DNA from 2 places in the Streptomyces montanus genome. Region 2 is predicted to be linked to the other one. Evidence: riboswitches for the same ligand, from Rfam matches in the RefSeq annotation. Region 2 holds a riboswitch; the other holds the start of a gene.

Region 1 (7,697 bases), on a different contig from region 2:
ACAGTATCTGCACGTGCTGCACGAGAACTTCGGGATCCGGACCAGCATCTCCGTGGAGGAAGAGGTCCGGCTGCCCGCCGCGCCGAGCGTGATCGTACGAACAGCAGAGCCGAGCACAGAGAAGGGCACATCGTGATCGCCGTACTGGGCCTCGTCGTGGGAGTCGTGGCGGGATTGTTGGTCCGGCCCGAGGTTCCGGCGGTGGTCGAGCCGTACCTCCCGATCGCCGTCGTGGCGGCGCTCGACGCCGTCTTCGGAGGCCTGCGCGCGATGCTCGACGGCATCTTCGACGACAAGGTCTTCGTCGTGTCGTTCCTGTCCAATGTGGTGGTGGCCGCACTGATCGTCTTCCTGGGCGACAAGCTGGGTGTGGGCGCGCAGCTGTCCACCGGTGTCGTGGTCGTGCTCGGCATCCGCATCTTCTCCAACGCCGCGGCGATCCGCCGGCACGTGTTCCGGGCGTGAGGCCGATGAGCAGCCAGGACGAGACCCCCGAGAACAAGCTGCGCGCGAAGCTGCCCGAAGAGGTGCCGGCTGAGGCCTCTGAGACCCCTGCCTCTGAGACTCCTGAGACCCCTGCCCCTGAGGTTCCTGAGGCCCGTGAGCCCTCTGATGCCCCTGAGGCATCGGGGGACGAGCCGGAGCAGGTCGTGCCGACTCTCTCCGGGCGTCAGCGGCTGGTGCAGGGCCTGTGGCCGCCACGGGTGTCACGTGCGCAACTCATCGTCGCTCTCCTGCTGTTCGGCCTCGGCTTCGGTCTGGCCGTCCAGGTGGCGTCCAACAGCGACAGCAACGGCGCCCTGCGCGGTGCTCGCCAGGCAGATCTCGTACGCATCCTCGATGAACTCGACGACCGGACGCAGCGTCTGGAGGAAGAGAAGCAGGGGCTCGAAGATCAGCGCACCGAGCTGGAGAACAGCTCGGACCAGGCCGAGGAGGCCCGCAAGCAGACGGTCGAGAAGGAGAGGCAGCTCGGCATCCTGGCGGGCACGGTGGCGGCGGAGGGACCCGGCATCACACTCACCATCGACGACACGAAGGGAACGGTCGAGGCCGACATGCTGCTCGACGCGATCCAGGAGCTGCGCGCCGCCGGTGCGGAGGCGATCCAGGTCAACGATGTACGGGTGGTCGCCAGCACCTATCTGACGGACGCGAGCGGCGGAGTGAGCGTCGACGGGAACAAGATCAGCGCGCCCTATCGTTTCAAGGTCATCGGCAAACCGCAGGACCTCGAACCGGCGCTCAACATCCCCGGCGGAGTGGTGCAGACTCTGGAGAAAGAGCGGGCCACTGTCACGGTGGAACGCTCAAGCAAGATCGTCGTGGATGCCTTGCGAGCGGTGAAGCGGCCTGACTACGCTCGGTCGTCCTCCCAGTGATGCGGCGGCGCATGGCGGCCGCTCTGCCAGGGCATGAGGTTGCGGGGGGTCGACGCACCGATTGGGTGGTGCGTGGTGGAAACTGTCTGGTGGACACGGACGTTGTGAGGATGTCCGGCTCGACCGGTGTGTGTAATCAGGGTTCGTCCTGCCCCACGGGCGGGTCTGTTTCGGTCAAGGGGAATCGCCCGTGAAGTTGTTTGCGAAGTTGTTCGGCAAGAGTGCGCGAGAGGGCAGCGACAATGCCACTGCCCGCCATCGTGCATCGCGCCATGAAGATGCCGAGGGGCACGGGGAGCGCCCGCTGTTCCGAGACCAGGTGGGTGGTCCGGGCGGTGACATTTCCGGTGGTCAGGGCGCGCCGTCTGTTGACCCTGCCCAGTCCGGCCGCATAGGTTTCGGGGAACCGTCAACCTCAAGTACGGGTGGAGGGTTCTCCTCCGGTCCGTACGCGTCCAATGCCCAGGCAGGACAGCCGCGGCAGGAGGATCCGTCCATGTCGGCCCTGGTGTGTACGAGGTGCGGGAACCGCAACGCCGAGAACAGCCGGTTCTGCTCCAACTGCGGTGCGCCGCTGCGGGCCGGTGCGGCCGCCGAGCGCCCGTCGGAGACCACCTCCACGATCTCCATCTCCGGCATCGAGTCCTACGACGCCGAAGCCACCGGCCAGACGCAGATGCCCATGCTCTCTCCCGAGGCACAGGCCGCCGTCGACGCGCTGCCGCTCGGTTCGGCGCTCCTGGTGGTGCGCCGCGGGCCGAACTCCGGAAGCCGCTTCCTGCTGGACGGCGATCTGACCACGGCCGGTCGTCATCCGCAGAGCGACATCTTCCTCGACGACGTGACCGTGTCGCGCCGCCATGTGGAGTTCCGGCGCGCTCCGGACGGTTCGTTCACCGTCGCTGACGTGGGCAGCCTGAACGGCACGTACGTCAACCGGGAGCGGATCGACTCCGTCGCACTGTCGAACGGTGACGAGGTGCAGATCGGCAAGTACCGGCTGGTCTTCTACGCGAGCCAGCGGGGCATCTGACCCTCCCCCAGACTCCGTCCCGGGGGGACCTCAGGGAATGTCCATGCTTCAAACACCGAGCGGCGGTGCCGGTAACGGCGCCGCCGCCACGGCCAGTGGGCTGATGAGCATCGGCACGGTGCTGAACGTGCTGCGCGACGAGTTTCCCGAAGTCACCATCTCCAAGATCCGGTTTCTGGAGTCGGAGGGGCTCGTCGAGCCCCAGCGGACCCCTTCGGGGTACCGAAAGTTCAGCCCGAAGGACGTCGAGCGCCTCGGCCACGTACTGAGAATGCAGCGTGACCACTATCTGCCCCTGAAGGTGATCCGCGAGCACCTGGAGGCCGTGGAGCGCGGTGAGGCGGTGCAGCTGCCCGCCGTGGGGCGGCAGCCTGACGGCGAGGCTGTCAGTGAGCCGGAGGGGCCCACCGCGGCCCGGATCGGGCGGGCCGATCTGCTGGCCGCCGCCGAGATCGGCGAGCAGGAGCTCGAGGAATGGGAGTCGTACGGGTTGATCACGCCGCTGCCGGACGGGGTCTACGACGCCGAGGCGGTGACCGTGGCCGGGCTCGTCGTGGAGCTCGGGCGATTCGGGATCGAGCCGCGGCATCTGCGCGCCGTGAAGGCCGCCGCGGACCGCGATGCCGGGCTCGTCGATCAGGTCGTGGCCCCGCTGCGGCGCCACCGCAATCCGCAGACTCGAGCACACGCGGAGGCTCGGACCAAGGAGCTGGCGGGGCTCGCGGTGAAGCTGCACGCCGCGCTGGTGCAGGCCGCGCTCGGGGTGCGGCTGCCCTGAGCCGGGGCCCTCGGCGGTGCACGGATCGGCCGCCCGTTCCGTGCTCGACTACCCAAAGGTGCCGAGCACGGCCTAGGGTTGCTGTGTGAACGAGCTCGACGTCGTAGGTGTCCGGGTTGAAATGCCCTCCAACCAACCGATCGTGCTCCTGCGCGAAGTGGGAGGCGACCGTTACCTCCCCATCTGGATCGGGCCGGGGGAGGCGACGGCGATCGCCTTCGCGCAGCAGGGCATGGCTCCCGCACGACCGCTGACCCACGACCTGTTCAAGGACGTGCTGGAGGCCGTCGGCCAGGAGCTCACCGAAGTACGCATCACCGACCTGCGTGAGGGCGTCTTCTACGCGGAGCTGGTGTTCGCCAGCGGTGTCGAGGTGAGTGCCCGGCCGTCCGACGCCATAGCGCTGGCCCTGCGCACCGGGACGCCGATCTACGGCAGTGACGGGGTCCTGGACGACGCGGGTATCGCGATCCCGGACGAGCAGGAGGACGAAGTGGAGAAGTTCCGCGAGTTCCTCGATCAGATCTCGCCCGAGGACTTCGGGACCAACAGCCAGTGATCCGGCTTCGGACCAGCAGATGTGTCCCGGCTTCGGGAGCTGAGGCCAGTGACCCTCCGGGACCGTCGGACGACAGGGCGTACGTCGGCCGTGCCGAGGGTATTCGGCTAGCCTTTCCCCGCGGCGGGTCACGGGAAACCACTCTTAGGGTGATTATCACTCGGCGTGGCGAGTGTGGCGATCGTTGACGCACCCCTGGTGACTGCCTACCGTCGAGGAGGCAGGTCGAGGACGGAGGTCGGCGTGAGAAGCAGCGGCGACGGTACGGCTGGGGGTCCCGGACGCAGTCCGGGTGAGAGCGGCCCGTACTCGCTTCACGGCAGCACGGCCGACCACGCTCCACAGCGGCCGACGCCGGTGCCTGACGAGGGCGGGGTGGCGTCCGAGGACGTTGGCTATCGCGGTCCGACGGCGTGCGCGGCCGCGGGCATCACCTACCGGCAACTGGACTACTGGGCCCGGACCGGGCTTGTCGAACCCAGCGTGCGGCCCGCCTACGGCTCGGGGACGCAGCGGCTGTACAGCTTCCGGGACGTCGTCGTCCTGAAGATCGTCAAGCGGTTCCTCGACACGGGCGTGTCGCTGCAGAACATCCGCACCGCGGTCCAGCACCTCCGGGAGCGCGGGTTCCGCGACCTGGAGCGCATGACCCTGATGAGCGACGGGGCGACGGTCTACGAGTGCTCCTCGCCCGACGAGGTCCACGCGCTGCTCCAGGGCGGGCAGGGCATCTTCGGGATCGCCGTCGGTGTGGTCTGGCGGGATGTGGAGAGCGCGCTCTCGCAGCTGCACGGCGAGCGGATCGACACAGGTGAGACGCTCGTAGGGCACCATCCCGCGGACGAGCTGGCACGGCGCCGCAACCGCGCGGTCTGAGACCTCACGGCCGGACCGATCACAGGGCATTGTCAGTGGCGTAGGGCAGCATCGGAGATGTGAGAAACACGCCCACGATCCTGCATCTGGACATGGATGCCTTCTACGCTTCGGCCGAACAGGCAGCCAAGCCGAGCCTGCGCGGCAAAGCGGTGATCGTGGGGGGACTCGGGCCGCGTGGAGTGGTAGCCACCGCCTCGTACGAGGCGCGGGTCTTCGGGGTCCATTCGGCGATGCCCATGGCGCAGGCGCGCCGGCTGGCGCCCAACGCCGCTTATCTGGTGCCGCGCTTCGGGTTCTACCGGGAGATCAGCGAGCAGGTGATGGGGCTGCTGCGGGAGCTGTCGCCGTTGGTGGAGCCGCTGAGCCTGGACGAGGCGTTCGTGGACCTGGAGGCGGGGGGAACGGCCTGGGACGAGGAGTCGGCGCGGCTGACGGGTACGAAGCTGCGCGGGGACATCCGGGCTGTCACCGGGCTCACGGGGTCAGTGGGGCTCGCCGTCTCCAAGATGCTCGCGAAGATCGCCTCCGAGCAGGCCAAGCCGGACGGCCTGGTGCTGATAGAGCCGGGGACGGAGCGAGCGATGCTGGGACCCCTGCCGGTGCGGACGCTGCCGGGAGTGGGGCCGGCCACCGGTGATCACCTGCGGCGGGTCGGCATCACCACGGTCGAGGAGGTCGCGGAGGCGGGCGAGGACGAGCTCGTGCGGCTTCTCGGCAAAGCCCACGGGAGCGCGCTGTACGCCATGGCGCTGGCGCTCGACGAGCGGCCCGTGGTGGCCGAGCGGGACACCAAGTCGGTGTCCGTCGAGGACACGTACGACGTGGACATCCATGACCGGGTCCGGGTGCGGGTGGAGGTGCAGCGGCTCGCCGACCGGTGTGTGCGGCGGCTGCGGGACGCCGGGCGGTCGGGGCGGACCGTGGTGCTCAAGGTGCGGCGGTACGACTTCTCGACGCTCACCCGGTCCGACACGCTGCGTGGGCCGACGGACGACCCCTCGGTGGTGCGGGAAGCGGCGGCGCGGCTGCTCGAGACCGTCGACACCACGGGGGGCGTACGGCTCCTGGGGGTCGGTGTCACGGGGCTCGCCGACTTCACGCAGGAGGACCTCTTCGCCCAGGCGCAGGCGGCCGCCGGGGAGCTGGAGCCGCCGGCCGAGGAGGAGGCTGAGGAGTCGGCCGAGAAGCAGGAGACGCCCACGGTGCGACGGTGGTCGGCGGGGCATGACGTACGGCATGCCGAGTTCGGACCCGGATGGGTGCAGGGCAGTGGCCTTGGGCGGGTCACCGTGCGGTTCGAGACGCCCGACTCCGAGCCGGGGCGCGTGCGCACGTTCCGGACCGACGATCCGGAGCTGGAGCCGGCGGAACCGCTGCCGCTGGTGCGACGAAGACCTCAGGTCTCGTCCGAGCCCGCCAGGTGGCCGCAGTCGCGGTCCGGCGGTGGGGGCGGAGGCGCCACATCGAGGCCGTAGTGGTGATAGAGCTGGATTTCCTGCTCGGGGGAGAGGTGGCGGCCGACGCCGAAGTCGGGGGCGTCCTTGATCAGGGCGCGGTCGAAGGGGACCCGCAGGGCACCCTCGACCAGTTCGCTGGGCTCCAGGGGCACAAAGGCGTCCCTGCTGAACAGACCGGTGCGTATGGCCGCCCATTCCGGCACGCCGGTCGCATCGTCGAGATAGACCTCGTCGACGGTGCCGATCTTGTTGCCATTGCGGTCGAACGCCTTGCGGCCGATCAGTTTGCGCGGATCGACGTCGGTCTGCACGGGACCTCCAGCTGCTCACAACTCATCCGTAAGCACTACGAAAGAGCACTTTGAGGAGGGCGGCCACTCGAGGGAAGCCCGCTGGTAGGCTGGCAACGGCCGCTGACCCCGTGCGGGAGAGTCCTCCAGACTTCACCGGAGGCGCCGAAGGAGCAAATCCTCCCCGGAATCTCTCAGGCCCACGTACCGCACGGACGAGGTCACTCTGGAAAGCAGGGCGGGCGTCCACGGCTCCCGCTCTCACCGACGGTGCAAGCCGGATCGCCGAGTGCGGGCGGACCGGCGAAGCTCTCAGGTTGAGATGACAGAGGGGGAGGCCGTCCGGGCACCCACGCCGTGGTGCCCTCGAAGGTCGTGTCAGACCAGGAGGCCTCCGCAATGACCGCCCATCGCATTCCACTCTCCGAGCTCGAACAGGGAATCCCTTTCGAACAGCGCCACATCGGGCCCGACACCGAGGCCCGGGCGAAGATGCTCGCGCAGGTGGGGTACGGCTCGCTCGACGAGCTGACGGCCATCGCGGTCCCGGACGTGATCAAGAACGCCGAGGCGCTCGCTCTGCCCGGCGCGCGCACCGAGGCCGAGGTCCTCGCCGAGTTGCGTTCCCTGGCGGACCGTAACGAGGTCCTCGACTCGATGATCGGGCTCGGCTACTACGGCACGTTCACGCCGCCGGTGATCCTGCGCAACGTCATGGAGAACCCGGCCTGGTACACCGCGTACACGCCGTACCAGCCGGAGATCTCGCAGGGCCGCCTGGAGGCGCTGCTGAACTTCCAGACCATGGTCGCCGAGCTGACGGGCCTGCCCACCTCCGGTGCCTCGCTGCTCGACGAGGGCACCGCGGCCGCCGAGGCGATGGCGCTGTCGCGGCGCGTGGGCAAGGTCAAGAACGGTGTCTTCCTCGTCGACGCGGACACGCTGCCGCAGACCATCGCCGTGATCGAGACGCGCGCCGAACCGACCGGAGTCGAGGTCGTCGTCGCGGACCTGAGCGACGGCATTCCGGCCGAGATCGCCGAGCGCGGCGTCACCGGAGTGCTCCTCCAGTACCCGGGCGCCTCCGGTGCCGTACGGGACATCAAGCCCGTCATCGACCAGGCGCACGAGCTGGGCGCGATCGTCACCGTCGCCGCCGATCTGCTCGCGCTGACGCTGCTCACCTCACCGGGTGAGCTCGGCGCGGACATCGCGGTCGGCACGACACAGCGCTTCGGAGTGCCGATGGGCTTCGGCGGGCCGCACGCCGGATACATGGCCGTGCGCGAGAAGTTCGCGCGCAACCTGCCCGGCCGTCT
Region 2 (7,697 bases):
CACCGAACAGCAGCCACAGCACGGCGGCACCGAGCGCGAGCGCCAGGGTCACCGGGAAGCGGTCGGTGAGCACCGGCCAGATGGCCTGCTCGTTGCGGAAGGAGTAACCGAAGCACGGCGCCGCGCAGTTGGTCACGTCGCCGCCCGCCGCGTACGTACGTCCCACGAAGAGGCCTTTGAAGAACTCCCAGACCTGGACGAGGATCGGGTCGCCGAGGCCCAGCTTCTGGCGCACCGCCTCGATGGCCCCGGGGTCGGCCTGCTTGCCCACGAACATCGTGGCCGGGTCCACGCCCGCCCACTTGGGGACGAGGAAGAAGATGCAGAAGACCACCAGGATGATGACCACCAGCATCACTGCGGCGGCGAAGAGCCGCCTGATGAGGTAAGCGAGCACTGCTCTCGGCCCGGCGGCGGACCGTGGGCCACCGGAGGTCTTCCGGTGGCCCACGATCACACCGCGCCGGCCTTCACCTGCCTTTCGTGCCGTACGGCGGGTGTGCCGGTCGGGTTTACTTCTTCAGGCCCAGGTTGACGAAGTCGTACTGACCGCTGTAAGCGTCGGTCGTGTACACGTTCGCCAGCCGGTCCGAGCGCCAGTTGATGAACTTCTCGAAGACGAAGGGCAGGTAGTAACCGCCCTCCATCACCTTGTGGTTGATCTCCGTGGCGATCTGTTCCTTCTTCGCGTCGTCCAGCTCCTTGACGTAGTCGTCGAAGAGGCCGTCGATCGTCTTGTCGTTGATCATCGCGAAGTTGTTGTTACCGCTCTCGAGGATGTACTTGCTGTCCCACAGCGGCAGACCGAAGCCCTGGACGGACGGGAAGTCCGGACCCCAGCCCATGATGATGATGCCGTAGCCCTTCTTCTTCACGTTCGAGGGGCTGCCGATGATGCCGGAGCTCTGCGCACCGTCGTACTGGTCGATCTCGGCGGTGATGCCGATCTTCTTCAGCGACGCCTGCAGGGACTCGGCGGTGGCCACCTCGACCGGCTTGTTGTTGCGGACCGCGATGGTGGTCTTGAAGCCGTTCGGCTTGCCGCAGGCCTTCAGCTCTTCCTTGGCCTTGGCGACGTTGCCCTTCTTGTTGGCACCGGCCATCTCGTACGGGTCGTACTTCTGGCCCTCGGAGCCCGGGACCGACGGCGGGAGCATGTTGGTGCCGATGTCGCCACCGGCGATCGGGCCGCCGCGAGCGGTCTGCAGCGACTCGTGGTCGGCACCGTAGAGCACGGCCTTGCGGCAGTGGATGTTGTCGAACGGCTTGACCGTCTGCGGGAAGGTCGCGTAGCGGATGTAACCGGACACCGGGTTGTCCAGGTTGCCCTTGTGCTCCTTCAGGGCGGTGGTGCGGCCCTGCGGGGACAGACCGGTCTGGTTGATGTCCAGGTCGTAGTCGCCGTTGATCAGACGCTGGTCCATGTCATTGGCGTTGGTGAACAGCGTCAGCGTGATCTTGTCCGGGTACGCCTTGCGGATCGGGTCCGAGGACTGCTTCCAGTTCTCGTTGCGGACCAGCGTGAGCGACTTGTTCGGCGTGTACGACTGGAACTTGTACGGGCCGGACGAGAACGGCTTCAGCCCGTACTTGGACTTGGTGTCCTTGTCCTGGCGGACCGGGGACGCCGAGGTCATGGCGAGCACTTCTTCGAAGTCGGAGTTCGCCGCGGGCAGGTTGAAGACGATGGTCTTGTCGTCGGGCGTCTCGATCGCCTTCAGACCGAGCTTGTCCGGGGACGTGTCCTTGTAGGGGCCCTTGTACTCGCCCTTGGGGTCGAGGATGTCCTTCACGTAGACCGGACCGCCGGACAGCACGTCCTGCGCCCACACGCGCTCGATGCCGTACTTGACGTCCTTGGAGGTGATCGGCTTGCCGTCCTCCCAGGTGATCCCGTCGCGCAGCGTGTACGTGTACGTCTTGCCGCCGTTGGTGATCTTCGCCGTGCTGGTGGCGAGGTCCGGGGTGAGCTCGGTGCCCTTGGCTCCGGGCTCCGTCTTGCTGGTCACCAGCTGACGGCTGTAGTACCGCATGAAGTTCCAGGCCATGCCGTAGTAACCACGCGTGGTGTCCCACGAGTCGGCGTCCTGGGCGCCGGCGAACTTCAGCGTGCCGCCCTTCTTGGCGAGGGAGGCCTGCGCGACCTTGTTGTTCGCGGCGTCGTAGCCGGCCGCGCCGTTCTTCGAACCGCCGTCGTCGTTGCCGCCGCCGCACGCCGCCGTGGACAGCAGCGCCGCGACCACGGCTGCGGCAGCCGCGGCCTGCTTGCGCCGCCCTGTGGTTCGTTGGGTAGTCACTCGGATCCTCCGTGTGTATAGCGGCCCGTCGACAGATGACGGGCCCTGGGGGTACGGCAGTTCAGCGAGAACCCTTCGGGTCGAGCGCATCGCGTACGCCGTCGCCGAAGAGGTTGAAGGCAAGGACGGTGATGAAGATCGCTACACCCGGGATCACCATGTAGGTGGGGTCCGAGTCGTAGTAGTCGATCGCCGAGGAGAGCATCTGTCCCCAGGAGGCTGTGGGGGGCTTGACGCCCACGCCCAGGAAGCTGAGCGCCGCTTCGGTGAGGATGTTCGTCGGGATCATCATCGTCGTGTACACGATGATGGGCGCGACGAGGTTGGGCAGCAGCTCCTTGAACAGGATGTACAGCCGCCCGGCCCCGAGACTGCGGGCGGCCTCGACGTACTCGCGCTCACGCAGCGAGAGCGTCTGGCCGCGCACCACGCGTCCGACATAGGGCCAGCCGAAGAAGCCGATCACCAGGATCATCACGAAGATACGCACGCCCGTGCCGGTGAGGCCGAGCATCTCGTTCGGCATGACCGAGACCAGCGCGATGATGAACAGCAGCTGCGGGAACGCCAGCAGACCGTCCATCACCCGGCTGATGAGGGCGTCCAGCCAGCCGCCGAAGTAGCCGGCGAGGACACCCAGAACCGTGCCGATCACGACCGCGACCAGGGCGGACAGGAAGCCGACCAGGAGCGAGATGCGGGCGCCGTAGACGATGCGGGCGAACACGTCGCGCCCGTTGACCGGTTCGACACCGAAGAGGTGGTCCCCGCTGATACCGCCCAAGGACCCCTTGGGAGTCGAGAAGAGAGGGTCGATCAGGTCCTCGTGGTGCGTCTCGGGGTCCTGCCCGACCAGGTTCGTGATCACCGGTGCGAGCAACGCGATCGCGATCAGGACGAGGACGACAACGCCGCCCGTGAGAGCCAGTTTGTCGCGCTTGAGGCGCTCCCAGGCAATCCGGCCGAGGGAACGCCCCTGTACCGACTTGGCCTCGGCGGAGCCGGCTGTCGCCGCCTCCTCGGCAGCACTCGGGGCCGCTTCCGCGGTCGGCTCGTGCAATGGTGCCGTCATCGTGGCAGCGACCCCTCTCAAACCGGCGGTAGCCGGCCCCCACATGCCGCTGTAGCGGCGTGATCTGTCTGTCGAACGCAGGGGAGAACACCCCTGGAGCCGGAGTCTTCAACGGTTCAGCGATCTGTTGCCAGACTTGGCGGTGAATGGATGCCTAAACGTGATGCTGTCTGGGGTGTTCCGTTATCCGGACTGCCGATAACGGGAGGCGGACGGGGGATAGTTGGGGCGTAAGGGGCTCACTACCCCATTTACCCGCGTAGATTTGGACAATCTACGCGCGGTGACTCTCGGCAAGCGGTACAACCGGTGCAAGCGGTTTTCGAGGGACAGACGGCGGACCGGGCTCAGTACGTGCCCGGGAAGCCACCCGTCGCCGGGGCGGGGGCCGCATGGGCCTCCCGGTCGTAGAACGGCCGCGCGTTGGCCCGCATCCACATGGCCACCGGGTCGTACCCGTCGGACATCGCGACGGTCGACACCGGCAGCCCGTCCGGCACGGCGCCGATGGACTGCTGCATCATCGCCCGTACCGAGTCCACGGCGGGCGGACTGGTGTCGTACACATCGAGGCCGATGGCGAGATACGGCGCCCCGAGCGCCGGCTGCACCCAGGCGCGGCGCAGCGAGCGCACGGCGGCGGTGCGATGCGCGTTCTGCGCGAGCAGGGCGTAGAACTGCGGGAGTTCGATGCCCGGTTCGGCCATCCTGAGCGGGCCCGCGGGCTGCCGCTCCAGGCCGGTGGCGATGCGGCGCAGGTCGAGCCAGGGGATGCCGACGCCACCGCCGGGCGCGTGCGGGTTCAGCCAGAGGCCGTAGTGGTCGGGGTAGAGGGTGCGGGCCACGTCGAGGCCGTCGACGACCTCGTACGAACGGTTCCAGCCGCTGGCCGAGAGTTCCTGGGCGGAGGTGACGCAGGGCGCGTAACTGAAGCCCTCCACCTCCATGTTCCCGTACTGGGCGTCCGGCGACCCGGCCTGGCCGTGCCAGAGCAGCATCCAGACCTGACCCGCGGAGGGCGTCGCGAGCGCCCGCAGGAGCGCCTCGTAGGCGTCGTAACGCCCGGGCGTCACCTGGCGCAGCATGTGCTCGACCTGCCCGGCCGCGGCTGTGCCCGACGCGCTCACCCTCTACCGCCCCTTCGCGACATACCTGTCAACATGCCCCACAGGCCCGGCGTGCGTCATGTACTTGAAGCGCGCACCACCCGACCGAGCCATTCTGCATCGTCCGGGGCCGATGCACTCACTGGCGCCTCAGCCGTGGGCCGGACCCCCGAGCGAAAGACCCCCAACCCCGACCGAGCCATGAAACCAGCTTAGGTCGCCATCCTGACAGCGGCTCGGCGCACGCGGCCGCGGCTGTGACCCCGTGGCGTCAGTGTCCGTGCCGATGGAAGGGGCGCACGCGGGCGCGCATCCAGTCGCCCACCGGGTCCTGCGCGACGTCGAGGAACACGAGGTTCACAGGCGGCGCCACCGGCACCCGGGCGAGCGCCCGCCCCAGGGCGTCCAACGGGAGCGCACGCGCCCCCTCGTCCCAGGAGATCAGTTCGACGCCGATGAACATCACCGGGTCGCCCCCCTCGATGCTCGCCAGGCAGCGGCGGGCACTCAGCACGACACCGGTTCCCGCGAACTCGGCCGAGGCGGCGGCCAGGAAGTCCACCGGGTCCTCCTGCCAGTCGGGCTCGAACAGCCGGACCCGGCCGCCGCTCGCGGGCCCGTCCAGCTCAGTCCGTCCGGCCCGGCACAACGCGGCGACGGCGGGCGGCGGCAGGGGCACACCGACCGTGCCGTCCGGATTCACCGCGATGCCCACGTGCGGCGGCAGTCCGCGCGCGAACTCCACGGCGGGCGCGATGGTGTACGACATGTGGTCGCCCACGATCTGCCGGAACTGCTGCTCCGAGCTGAAGACCGGAACGTACGCCTGTCCGTCGAGCTCCATCATCGGCAGGTCGAGCGGGCCGCTGTGCGGGCCGCCGCCGTTGGGCAGCGGCACCCAGAGGAAGCTGCGCCCGAGGACCTCCACGATGCGGGCACCCGCCGAGGGCGCCGCGGGCCCCCCGGGAGCGCCGAGGGACGCGGCGAGCACCTCCTCCAGCGCGTTGCCGGGCCAGCCGGCATGCGGGTGAGGGTGCGCCTGTACCGGTATGTCCATCTGCGTAACCATCTGCTCGGAACCTCTGCTGATGGGGGTAAACCCTATCGCCTGCGGAGCTTTCACCCCACGCGGCGTCCAGTGGGGTTCAGCCACCGAAGGGGCGCCGAAGGGACTCAGTCGCCGAAGTCGATCCGCCGCAGCACGTCCGCCGCGGCACGGTCGACGAGAACGGCCGAGTCGCAGCCCTCCGGCAGGTCGCCCTCCTCGACGGAGCGCAACAGCCGGTCGACCGCGCCGCGGTGCCGGGCGAAGGCGTATCGCGAGACGCCGCGGCCGCGCTCGCGCTGGCCGTCCAGCGCGGTGTCCGGCGGGACGTCGAGCAGCAGCAGGTGCAGCGTGCCGCCCCGGCGCCTGGCTTCGCGGGCGATCCAGTTGCGCACCCAGGCCTGGGTGCCGCAGTCGTGCACGACGACCCCCTCACCGGAGCGCAGGGCGCGGCGCAGGCCCGCGTAGTGCGCGGCCCGCACGAGGGGGCGGTAGACCGCGTACGGCACAAAGCGGGACAGACGGCGGTCCCAGCGGTCGCGGGTGTCCTGCGAGTCGATACGGAGGCCCGTCACGGCGCGGCGCATCAGGGTCGACTTGCCGCTGCCCGGGAGGCCCGTGACCACGACCAGGTCGGCCGCGCCGAAGCGGAGGCCGTGCGGACTGTGTCCCGCACGGTCCCGCAGATCGCGGACGACGGGCGCCGGGAGCGGGCCGCACGCCTCCCTGGCCGGGGCAGCGGGCTGCTTGGGCAGTGCGACGGCCGCACCTGTCGCGTACACCGTGGTCCTGTTCACGCTGATCGTCCTCCCCTTGGGGTCGGGAGACCCATCCCCGTCGAGTGTAAAGAGAAGGTAATGCGTGCCACCTGTCATTTTGGTTCTCGTCCTGCCACAGCCCCGTCACAGATCTCTGTGAAAGGTCCCCCTGCCGTGCCGCACCCAGGCGTGCAATGATGTGCGCGCCAACTGCATACCGGCCGCTTGAATCCGCGCGGGAGAGTTCCGGGTACGCGTACCCGGGCGCCGAAGGAGCAAGTCCCTCCCTTGAATCTCTCAGGCCCCGTTACCGCGCGGGCGAGGCACATCTGAAAAGCGGGCCGCTGTCCAGTGGCTCCACCCAAGGTGCAAACCGTGACCGCCGGCTGCCGACGGTCATGGCGAACCTCTCAGGTTCCGATGACAGATGGGGAGGAACGACCTCGCCCGTCATGCCCTGGGAGCAGAACCGATGAGCAGTAACGCCGCGCCCCTCACGCCACGGCGCACCGCGCTCGATGCCCTGCATCGTTCGCTCGGCGCGACGATGACCGACTTCGCCGGCTGGGACATGCCTCTGCGGTACGGCTCCGAGCGGGACGAACACATCGCCGTCCGTACCAGGGCAGGCCTCTTCGACCTCTCCCACATGGGCGAGATCACCGTCACCGGCCCCCAGGCCGGCCGGCTCCTCGACCACGCGCTGGTCGGCAACCTCTCCTCGGTCGGCGTGGGCCGCGCCCGCTACACCATGATCTGCCGGGCCGACGGCGGCATCCTCGACGACCTGATCGTGTACCGGCTCGGGGAGAGCGAGTACATGGTCGTCGCCAACGCCTCCAACGCCCAGGTGGTCCTGGACGCCCTGACCGAGCGCGCCGCCGGCTTCGACGCCGCCGTGCGCGACGACCGCGACGCGTACGCGCTGCTCGCTATCCAGGGCCCCGAGTCCTCCGGCATCCTCAAGTCCCTCACCGACGCCGACCTGGACGGCCTCAAGTACTACGCGGGCCTGCCCGGCACCGTCGCGGGCGTCCCGGCCCTGATCGCCCGCACCGGCTACACCGGCGAGGACGGCTTCGAGCTGTTCGTCTCCCCGGCCGACGCGGAGAAGCTGTGGCAGGCGCTGACCGACGCGGGCTCCGCGGCGGGCCTGGTCCCCTGCGGCCTCTCCTGCCGCGACACCCTGCGCCTGGAGGCGGGCATGCCGCTGTACGGGCATGAGCTGAGCACCTCGCTGACGCCGTTCGACGCGGGGCTCGGCCGGGTCGTGAAGTTCGAGAAGGAGGGCGACTTCGTGGGGCGCGAGGCGCTCACCGAGGCCGCCTCCAGGGCCGAGGAGAACCCCCCGCGTGTCCTCGTCGGTCTGATCGCCGAGGGCCGCCGCGTCCCGCGCGCCGGGTACGCGGTCGTCGCCGG

Evidence for each region. Region 2 has a riboswitch for glycine ahead of gcvT (glycine cleavage system aminomethyltransferase GcvT). Riboswitches for the same ligand answer to the same signal wherever they lie in the genome.
Region 1: another riboswitch for glycine. It lies ahead of gcvP (aminomethyl-transferring glycine dehydrogenase); the one in region 2 lies ahead of gcvT (glycine cleavage system aminomethyltransferase GcvT).

What each region holds. Positions count from the first base shown of each region.
Region 1 is NZ_VBZC01000024.1:127,584-135,280, reverse strand. Features, by position in the region: gene FE633_RS22720 (DUF881 domain-containing protein) at 1-136, shown strand, start outside; gene FE633_RS22715 (small basic family protein) at 133-465, shown strand; gene FE633_RS22710 (DUF881 domain-containing protein) at 471-1,382, shown strand; gene FE633_RS22705 (zinc-ribbon and FHA domain-containing protein) at 1,531-2,415, shown strand; gene ftsR (transcriptional regulator FtsR) at 2,459-3,193, shown strand; gene FE633_RS22695 (bifunctional nuclease family protein) at 3,279-3,752, shown strand; gene FE633_RS22690 (MerR family transcriptional regulator) at 3,996-4,628, shown strand; gene FE633_RS22685 (DNA polymerase IV) at 4,688-6,106, shown strand; gene FE633_RS22680 (PRC-barrel domain-containing protein) at 6,028-6,399, opposite strand; glycine riboswitch at 6,503-6,598, shown strand; gene gcvP (aminomethyl-transferring glycine dehydrogenase) at 6,778-7,697, shown strand, end outside.
Region 2 is NZ_VBZC01000023.1:100,186-107,882, forward strand. Features, by position in the region: gene FE633_RS21830 (ABC transporter permease) at 1-397, opposite strand, end outside; gene FE633_RS21835 (ABC transporter substrate-binding protein) at 513-2,297, opposite strand; gene FE633_RS21840 (ABC transporter permease) at 2,359-3,369, opposite strand; gene FE633_RS21845 (enhanced serine sensitivity protein SseB C-terminal domain-containing protein) at 3,717-4,496, opposite strand; gene FE633_RS21850 (enhanced serine sensitivity protein SseB) at 4,747-5,532, opposite strand; gene FE633_RS21855 (AAA family ATPase) at 5,649-6,323, opposite strand; glycine riboswitch at 6,505-6,601, shown strand; glycine riboswitch at 6,602-6,715, shown strand; gene gcvT (glycine cleavage system aminomethyltransferase GcvT) at 6,751-7,697, shown strand, end outside.